Regions from separate parts of the Variovorax sp. HJSM1_2 genome, predicted to be linked through region 3. Evidence: predicted binding sites of a transcription regulator. Region 3 holds the regulator's gene; each other region holds the start of a gene.

Region 1 (3,259 bases), on a different contig from region 3:
CGCGGGTAGCGTGCAGTGCATCTTCAACGCGGGCCTTCTTTTCCTTCATTTCGACTTCGGTGGCAGCGCCAACCTTGATCACGGCAACACCGCCGGCCAGCTTGGCCACGCGTTCTTGCAGCTTTTCGCGGTCGTAGTCGCTGGTCGCTTCTTCGATTTGCACGCGCACTTGCTTGACGCGGGCTTCGATGTCAGCAGCGGCGCCGGAGCCGTCGATGATGATGGTGTTTTCCTTGCCCACTTCGATGCGCTTGGCTTGGCCGAGGTCGGCCAGCGTCACTTTTTCCAGGGTCAGACCGATTTCTTCTGCGATGACCTTGCCGCCCGTCAGGATGGCGATGTCTTCCAGCATGGCCTTGCGGCGATCGCCGAAGCCAGGAGCCTTGACAGCCACAACCTTCAAGATGCCACGGATCGTGTTCACGACCAAGGTAGCCAGGGCTTCGCCTTCGACTTCTTCAGCAATGATCAGCAGAGGGCGGCCAGCCTTGGCGACTTGTTCCAGGGTAGGCAACAGGTCACGGATGTTGCTGATCTTCTTGTCGAACAGCAGCACGAAGGGGTTGTCCAGAATGGCGGATTGCTTTTCTGGGTTGTTGATGAAGTAGGGCGACAGGTAGCCGCGGTCGAATTGCATGCCTTCGACGACGTCGAGTTCGGATTCCAGCGACTTGCCGTCTTCAACGGTAATCACGCCTTCCTTGCCAACCTTGTCCATGGCGTCAGCGATCAGCTTGCCGATGGTTTCGTCGCTGTTGGCCGAGATCGAGCCAACTTGAGCGATTTCCTTGGAGGTGGTGGTGGGCTTGGAAGCCTTCTTCAGCTCTTCAACCAGGGCCGTCACAGCCTTGTCGATACCGCGCTTCAGATCCATTGGGTTGATGCCAGCGGCAACGTACTTGAAGCCTTCGCGCACGATGGCTTGGGCCAGCACGGTTGCGGTCGTGGTGCCGTCACCAGCGTTGTCGCTGGTCTTGGAGGCCACTTCCTTCACGAGCTGGGCGCCCATGTTCTGCAGCTTGTCCTTGAGTTCGATTTCCTTGGCGACGGACACACCGTCCTTGGTCACCGTAGGGGCGCCGAACGAACGTTCCAGAACCACGTTGCGACCCTTGGGGCCCAGGGTCACTTTAACGGCGTTGGCCAGAATGTTCACGCCTTCGATCATGCGTGCGCGGGCTTCACCGCCGAAGACTACGTCTTTTGCTGCCATGTTGAATTCTCCAGAAATCTAAAAAATGGGGGATGAGGGCTTTTGTCTACGGCCGGGGCTTTGCCCCTTGACTTCGCATGAGCGAAGTCAGCCTTCGACGGAAGTAAATCGCTGGTGGCGAATTACTTCTCGACAACTGCGAACAGGTCGTCTTCCTTCATGACGAGCAACTCGTCGCCGCCAACCTTGACGGTTTGGCCGCTGTACTTGCCGAACAGGACGCGGTCGCCAACCTTGACGGTCAGTGCGGCCAGTTCGCCCTTGTCGTTACGCTTGCCTGGGCCAACGGCCAGAACTTCACCTTGATCAGGCTTTTCAGCAGCTGCGTCAGGGATCACGATGCCAGAGGCGGTCTTGGTTTCGCTGTCAACACGCTTGACGATCACGCGATCGGCCAAAGGACGAAGGTTCATTGCATCTCCTAGATTACAAACAAAGGGTTAAACATCTATCAGCCCAGCAGGCTGCTGGGCTGGCAAATTTGGTGCGGTGGCGATGTTAGCACTCCTATCGCACGAGTGCTAATAATGGATGTGAATTTGGGGATTTCAAGCTGTCGAAGTTCAAAAAAAACTGAAAACGCTGGCCTGACATCGGGCCGCAGCAAGCTTGACGCAGCCCAGCAGGCTGCGCGACGATGGCCGTCTGCTAAGCTTTCTGAGTGTCTTCACTACATCCACCGAGAGAGAGAAAATGAGTGCGCGAAGAAGAAAACATGCCATTGCCCTGCATATGTACCTGAGGATTTATGGTCCCCTGTCCTGGAAGGAATGGGTCGCGCGGGAGGCTGCCGGTTCGCCCATCGTCGGCTAAGACCGTGACGACTGGGTGACGGTTTTGTTGGGCGCGCTTAGCGCTTGGCGGCGGCCGTGCAGGCGGCGGTGAGTATGCGTTGGGTGGGGTTGGGCGTGACGTCACGGAACTCCATCCAGCGTGGCGTGCCGGTGCTGTAGTCGACGGTTTTGCTCGGCTCACCCTGCCAGTTGGGCTGGTCGTAGTAGGTCAGCTGCAGGTAACGCGCCTTGTGTTTCTCGCAATCGAACACCACAGCCGAGGTGTACGAGCGGTAGGGCACGCCGTCCCAGCTGGTGCGCTGGGTCGAACGGCTGACGCGCACGCGTTTTGTGCGTGGCTTGCCTTCGATGTCCACGGGATCGACCTGTATGGTGTTCACGCTGGGTTCGTCCGGGTCGCCCATGATGGTGAACCAGATAGGCGTGGTCGCGGGTGAGGTCGCTGCTGCCGGACTTTGCGCCTGGGCACTAATTAAGCCGCACCAGACCAGGGATGCGACGAGCACAATTTTTCGCAAGTTCATGAAGCGGTTGTGTAAAGCGTTGCATGCCGAACGACCGTCTGCATAAAGTCAAGCTGCTGCAGGGCAGCGCAAACAAATCGGCCCGTGACGCCAGCAGTTTGCAGCGTAACAGGCCTCTATTGTAGGCTTAATCAGCGCAAGATGCTACTTTTTAGATAGCAAGAGGCGCTTCTTCGGGTGCAGCTGCCGCAAACTGGTTCGGTGGTATCTGCAGGCCCAAGGTGTCGCGTAGGGTCGTGCCGGGGTAGGCCTTGCGAAACGCGCCACGCTGCTGCAACAGCGGCACCACCTTTTCCAGGAAGTCGTTGGCGCCCAGCGGCATGATGGCCGGCAGCACCACAAAGCCGTCGCAGGCGCGGGCCTCAAACCAGGTGATGAGCTGCTCGGCCACCTCTTCGGCCGTGCCTAGGGGCGCGAAGAATGACAGGCTCTGGGCGTACCAGACACCGAGTTGGGCCAGGGTCAGCTTTTCGTCCTGCGCCTTTTTCAGCACCGCCTGAAAACGCCCCTTGCTGCCGGTGATGCGAGCGGCAATGTCGGGTACCGGCGCATGCAGCTCGTACTGCGCCAGGTCGTGGTTCATGCTGGCTGACATGAAGCTCAGCGCGGCCTGGGGCAGAAGCTTTTCATTCAGCTCGCGCTGCAGGTCCAGCGCGTCCTGCCGCGTGTGGCCAACAATCGGCACGATGCCGGGCAGTACCTTCAGGCTGTTGGCACTGCGGCCCACG
Region 2 (3,259 bases), on a different contig from region 3:
GCTCTTGAGCTTGAGCAACTCCATGCCCAGGTGGCCCACCGTGCCCACGCCCGGCGTGCCGTAGCTCCACTTGTCGCCGGCATTGCGCGCGGCCACAAAGAAGTCGGTTGACGAGGCGTTCGCGCCGCCACCCACGTTCACCGGCGCGGCCAGCACCAGCGGCGCCGTGCCAATGAGCGAGATCGGGGCCAGGTCTTTGATGGGGTCGTAAGGCACCTTGGGGTTGAGCAACTTGGCAATCGTCATGTTGCCGTTGATCATCAAACCTATGGTGTGTTGGTCAGTGGCCTTGGCCACCACGTCCGCGCCGATGTTGCCACCCGCACCAACCTTGTTTTCCACGATCACCGGCTGGCCCAGGGCCTTGGCCAAGGGTTCGGCAATGGCGCGCGCCGTCAGGTCGGGTGACGAGCCGGCAGGAAAGCCGACCACGATCTTCAGCGGTTGGCTGGGCCAGCCGGCGGCGTTGTCGGCCGGGGCGGCGGCGGGCGCGGCCTGTGCCGACAGCCAGGGCGCCGCAACCACGCTGGCCACTGCGGTGGCGATGGCAGCGCGGCGTAGACGTGATGTGGATGGGCTATTGCGTTTGCTTGGGCGGGATGGGCGAGTGGTCATCTGGTTGTCCTCATTCTTGTGGTGCGGCACTGGCCGAAATCGTCATGAAAGCGCAAACAACAACGCCAGCGGCTTGCGCTGGCGTGGTGGTGGAAACCTGAACGTTTCAGAAAAAAGGCGCCGGGTGAGCGGCGCCTGTCTATTAAATGAACCAGTGCGTCAGGCGTAGTATGCCAGCGCCTTTTTCATCTTCTTCATGGCGGCCGATTCAATCTGGCGAATCCGCTCGGCACTCACACCGTAATCGGCGGCCAGCTCGTGCAGCGTCATGCCGCCAGAACCGTCGTCGTTGACCTTCAACCAGCGCTCTTCGACGATGCGGCGGCTGCGTGGATCGAGTTCGCTCAGTGCGGTGCTGATACCGTCGCTGGCGAGTGCGTCACGCTGACGCGCTTCGAGTTGGGCCGTAGGCTCCTGGTGTGTATCGGCCAGGTAGGCGATGGGGCCGTAGCTGTCTTCCCCGTCTTCGGATGGACCGGGGTCGAGCATCACGTCACCGCCCGACAGGCGGGTTTCCATCTCGATGACTTCTTCACGCTTGACGTTGAGCTGCTCGGCCATCGAGTTGATTTCGCCTTCGCTCAGCGTGTCGCGGTGTGTGCCATCAGCGGCATCGGCCTTGAAACCTTGCTTCATGGACCGCAGATTGAAGAACAGCTTGCGTTGGGACTTGGTGGTCGCCACCTTGACCATGCGCCAGTTCTTCAAGATGTATTCGTGGATCTCGGCCTTGATCCAGTGCATGGCGTAGCTCACCATACGCACGCCCTGGTCGGGGTCGAAACGTTTGACGGCCTTCATCAAGCCAACATTGCCTTCTTGGATCAGGTCACCGTGTGGCAGGCCATAGCCCAGATATTGGCGGGCGATGGACACCACCAGGCGCAGGTGCGAAAGCACCAGCTTTCCTGCGGCATCCACATCACCGTCGTTCTTCAACTGGCGGGCGTACTGCTGCTCTTGCTCCAGGGTGAGCATGGGCATGTGGTTGACGGCCGAAATATAGGCGTCAAGATTGCCCAGGGACGGTACAAGCGTCCAAGGATTTGCAGAAGTCAGTGCCGGTGCCATGGTTCCAGTTTGAATGTTCATACCAGATTCCCTTTCTCAGAACGAAATATTAGCACTCTATGGAGTTGAGTGCTAACGCGGAAGTTCCATATCTCTCTATGGAGTTGATAGCTTTTGTTTGGGATGCGCTTTAGACCCGGCAGAACCCGCAATCCAGGTATCAGCCTTAGACCTGTGCTGGGGCTTCGCGCTTTCTTTAAGTTATTGATGCATAAAGGATTTTTCGAGCTGCCCTACTCAGGTTGCGTAAGGTTTGATCCTGCTTCTGAGAAAAGATTGTTCGATTTTTCGAAACGCTGTTATTCCTTGGAAGCGACCTCGGCGCGACGCTTTTCCACCCTAAAAATGGTGCGGAGATAGCGCCTTGCCAGGCTGATGGCGCATAGGATGGCGGCTAACCGTTAGGCTGTATTGGTTCAAACAAGTGTCTGGTGCCGAAAAGACCGGGCGCCGTGGGGTACGGGCTGGCCGTGTTTAGTCAGCTGGCGGAGCGCGATACGTCCGTGGTGTGTAAGGCCGACAGTGCGGCGCCGTCGTGGCCCCACCATGTGCGCAGGTCATCAAAGGTCACGCGGCAACCGGTGCAACGGTAGAGGCCAGTGGGCGTGAGCGCACCGGTGCTGTCTCGGTCAATCACGGGGCGGTAGCTGGTAGCGCCGCAATGGCCACATTTGTATATGGTTTTGTACTGCATGGTTTAGCAGTACTGTAAGGGCACACAGGTGTTTCGGTCTGGAACAGTGTGTAACAACCAAGCAAAGATCAGGGCTTACCCGTAAAAAATCCTTGCCTTGAGAGGCCAGATGGGCTGCCTATTCCATGCCAAATACGGCCAATGTTGTGATCCAACGGCTTGGGCTTACTATCAAAAAGTAAGCCAGCCAAGCCTTGGTCGCACTTGGCGTCAGACCGGTAGCGGAATACTCGGCTGGAACTTGCTGCGCTTCAAGCTGAAGAAGGCTTTTACATTGCGCACATTGGCGTCGCTGGTGAAGAGGCGCTGGGCCAGCGCGAGGTAATCCGGCATGTCGCGCGCAAAAACGATAAGGCAAAAGTCTGGACCCGGCGACACCCGGTAACACTGCTGCACCGCAATGTCGTCGGCCACGCGAGCCTCAAACCCATCCAGGGATTCTGCGTCTTGCCGGTCAAGCGTGATCTCCACAATCGCCGTCAGCCCGTAGCCCAGGCTTGGCGCCAATCGCTCCGGGTTCAGCACGGCAATTTGCCGCTCAATCAGGCCCGCATCCAGCAATCGCTTCACGCGTCGCAAGCAGGTCGGTGGCGAAACGTGGATTTGCTCGGCCAGGGCTTGGTTGCTCAACGAGGCATCACGCTGTAGCTGCTCCAGCAAGCGAAAGTCCGTGGCATCTAATTCAATTTCTTTCATTTAAATGAAAATATAAACCAAAAATTTCACATGACTACATTGGTGAAATTTTTAGACTTTTATTGTGAAATTTTGAACGCATATGTCACGCTATCTCGCCTACGATGCGCTCCATTCTTTTACAGGAGTCTGTTATGTGCGGTATCGTTGGTGCAGTTTCTACACGCAATATTGTTCCAATCT
Region 3 (3,259 bases):
TAGCCGTAGTTGGCCGTACCAATGGAGAAATCGGAAGCAGTGCCGTAGAAGTCACGCGGGTCTATGAGTGACGAGCCAATGGTGGTGTATGGCAGGCCATTTTTAGGCGTATTGTCGTAGTCAAGGTAGTAGTAGCCCACCGTGAATTCGTTGCGCGTGCCCATGCCCCAGGTATAGGCGGGGGCAATACCGTATTTATCCCCCTCCATGCCACGGCCATTGGTGCCGGTTGCCATCACATTCAAGCGCAAGGCAGCATCTTCGCCAGTGACGATATTGAAGTCACCCGTGGAGCGGCGAAAGCCGTCGGTTCCGATGGTGAAGTCCACATCGTTCTGGTTCACGGCAAGCGGCTTCTTGTTCACCTGGTTCACCACGCCACCCGTGGAGCCACGACCGAAGATCATGGAGGCCGAGCCGCGCATCACTTCGATGCGGTCCAGGTTGAAGGTTTCGCGTTCGTACAGCGAAGGATCCTTCATGCCGTCGATCAGCAAGTCGCCCACCTGAGCCACCGAGAAGCCACGGATGAAGATGTCTTGCATCGTGCCGTTTTCAGCGGCCGAGAAGGTCACACCGGCGGTCAAGCGCAGCGCGTCATTCAGGTTGTCGATGCGTTTTTCGTCGAGCAGGCGCTCGGTCACCACGTTGATCGACTGGGGGATGTCGCGAATGTCTTGCGTGCCCTTGCCGATGGTGGTTTTCTTGGTTTGCAGTGCATCCTTGCCTTGCTGCTGCTCGGCCTTTTCCGTCACCGTCACCGTGCTCAGGCTCTTGGTCGCGTCGGCAGATTGCGCCCAACCGCTGACAGATGCAGCCAGCATCAGGGCGCCCATTGGCAGCTTGCCAATGTCAGCCGTGGTCATGCCGGAAGTTGTCGTTTGCGCTGCGCCCGCGGATGGGCGTGCAGCCTTGAAATTCGATTTTTTGCGACTAATGCGCATGTTGTTATGAGCCAATCTGGCCTCCGAAATGAATCCAACCCAAGGTTGAAAAAGCAGAAATGAGTTGGAGCCCCGAGCAATGCGCGCACCTCTTCCCCCACACGAAAATTCGACCGGAATTGTAAATTCGCTACTGCGAATCAATATCATTCGGATACGCAGATTTGTATTTATGCAACAAAATTCATGGGCACGACATACTCTTGCCGCCCACCTGAGCAGAAATATCGGTGCGTAAAGGCTGTTTTAGCCCGGTTCGCCCCATGGCGGGGCCTAGGCTTATTTGCTATGGCTCAGCGCGTTGCTGACCAGCTTGGAAGTGATATCGACAATTTGGATCATGCGGTCGTAAGCCATACGTGTCGGGCCTATCACACCCAGCGTGCCCACCACATGCCCGTCCACGGCGTAAGGCGCACTCACGATGGAGAGTTCTTCAATCGGCACCACTTGGCTCTCGCCGCCAATGTAGATGCGCACACCCGGAGCTTGGCTGGAACTGTCCAGCAAACGCATCAACTGGGTTTTTTGCTCAAACAGATCAAATGCACGGCGCAACTGCCCCATGTCGCTGGCGAAATCGCTCACCGACAACAAATTGCGCTCACCCGAAATGACAACTTCTCCATCACCTTCGGTCAAGGCTTCCGAGCTCACGTGCACAGCCGCTTGCATCAAGGCGGCGATTTCCGAGCGCAGGCCTTCGACCTCGCTCTTGATTCGCTCGCGCACCTGCTCCATCGCCAAGCCGGCGTACTCCGCGTTCAGGTAATTGGAAGCTTCAATGAGTTGCGACTGGGTGAAATCGGTTTCGGTGAACAACACGCGGTTTTGCACGTCGCCATCGGGCGAGACGATGATCACCAGCAGGCGCCGCTCGGACAGACGCAAAAACTCGATGTGCCTAAAGACCGATGTGCGGCGCGGCGCCATCACCACACCAACAAACTGCGAAAGATTCGACAGCAGGTTGGCCGCGTTGGCAATCACCTTCTGCGGCTGCTCGGCCACCAGTTGCGGCGGCTGCAGGGTTTCACGCTGCGTCGTCAGCATGGTGTCGACAAACAGCCTATAACCTTTGGAGGTGGGAATGCGCCCGGCCGAAGTATGCGGGCTGGCAATCAGCCCCAGTTCCTCCAGATCGGACATGACGTTGCGAATGGTGGCCGGCGACAGCTCCAGACCCGAAGCCCGGGACAAGGTGCGCGACCCAATAGGCTGACCGTCCGCGATATAGCGTTCCACCAGCGCTTTGAGCAACAACTTCGCACGATCATCCAGCATCGAATCATTCTACGATTTTGTGGCCCTTGTACGACACCGTATCTCGAAGATTCAGCTTTACGCAAGGTCATGCCGCATGGCCCCGCGGCCTGCATCTTGTCGACGCACGCTCACGCCAAGGCCACAAATTAATGATGTAATTTCAAAATGAACTCTAAATTCCGTCACGTTGCGCTGTTTGGCAAATACCACGCCCCGGGATCGGGCATGGGCACCGCCGCTTCGCGCAAGGCGCTGGAAGAAATTGCAGGCTTTCTCACCGACCAGGGCTGCACCGTGGTGGTGGAACGCGAAACCATACAAAACACCGGCCTGGCGGGTTACCCTGCGATGGACATCGCCACCATTGGCAACGAATGCGACCTCGGCCTGGTGGTCGGTGGCGACGGCACCATGCTGGGCATAGGGCGGCTGCTGGCCCAATACGGCGTGCCGCTGATTGGCATCAACCAGGGGCGGCTGGGCTTCATCACCGACATCCCGATCGAAAGTTACCAGACCGCGCTGGAGTCTATGCTGCAAGGCGCATATGAAGAAGACCACCGCAGCATGATGCACGCGCGGGTGATGCGCCAAGGCGCGTGTGTCTTCGACGCGCGCGCGCTGAACGACGTGGTGGTGAACCGTGGCGCCACATCCGGCATGGTGGAACTGCGCATTGAGGTCGACGGCCTGCCGGTTTCCAACCAGCGCGCCGACGGCTTGATCATCTCCACCCCCACCGGCTCCACTGCCTACGCCTTGTCGGCTGGCGGCCCGCTGATGCACCCGTCCATCCCGGGCTGGGTATTGGTGCCGATTGCGCCGCACACCTTGTCGAACCGGCCGTTCGTGCTGGCCGATGCGGGCGAGATCGTGATTGAACTGGTGGCCGGGCGCGACGCCAGCGCCAACTTTGACATGCAGTCACTGGCTTCACTGCAGTTGGGCGACCGCATTTCGGTGCGCCGCTCGCAGCACCGCGTGCGTTTTCTGCATCCGCGCGGCTGGAGCTACTTCGACACGCTACGTAAAAAACTGCATTGGAACGA

What was found. Region 3 encodes HrcA, which represses chaperone genes, less so after heat shock. Its sites were predicted from a motif close to TTAGCACTCNNNNNNNNNGAGTGCTAA; they were not measured.
Region 1: the regulator HrcA is predicted to act here: its motif matches at 1,712-1,738, upstream of ACFQ95_RS06495 (co-chaperone GroES).
Region 2: the regulator HrcA is predicted to act here: its motif matches at 1,736-1,762, upstream of rpoH (RNA polymerase sigma factor RpoH).

Annotation. Positions count from the first base shown of each region.
Region 1 covers NZ_JBMOXA010000004.1:202,532-205,790, reverse strand. The annotation lists gene groL (chaperonin GroEL) at 1-1,213, opposite strand, end outside; gene ACFQ95_RS06495 (co-chaperone GroES) at 1,336-1,626, opposite strand; gene ACFQ95_RS06490 (surface-adhesin E family protein) at 2,064-2,531, opposite strand; gene ACFQ95_RS06485 (LLM class flavin-dependent oxidoreductase) at 2,683-3,259, opposite strand, start outside.
Region 2 covers NZ_JBMOXA010000005.1:203,861-207,119, forward strand. The annotation lists gene ACFQ95_RS07815 (Bug family tripartite tricarboxylate transporter substrate binding protein) at 1-615, opposite strand, end outside; gene rpoH (RNA polymerase sigma factor RpoH) at 775-1,707, opposite strand; gene ACFQ95_RS07825 (hypothetical protein) at 2,165-2,323, opposite strand; gene ACFQ95_RS07830 (Lrp/AsnC family transcriptional regulator) at 2,591-3,076, opposite strand; gene glmS (glutamine--fructose-6-phosphate transaminase (isomerizing)) at 3,211-3,259, shown strand, end outside.
Region 3 covers NZ_JBMOXA010000008.1:48,509-51,767, reverse strand. The annotation lists gene ACFQ95_RS10805 (TonB-dependent receptor) at 1-866, opposite strand, end outside; gene hrcA (heat-inducible transcriptional repressor HrcA) at 1,224-2,228, opposite strand; gene ACFQ95_RS10795 (NAD kinase) at 2,376-3,259, shown strand, end outside.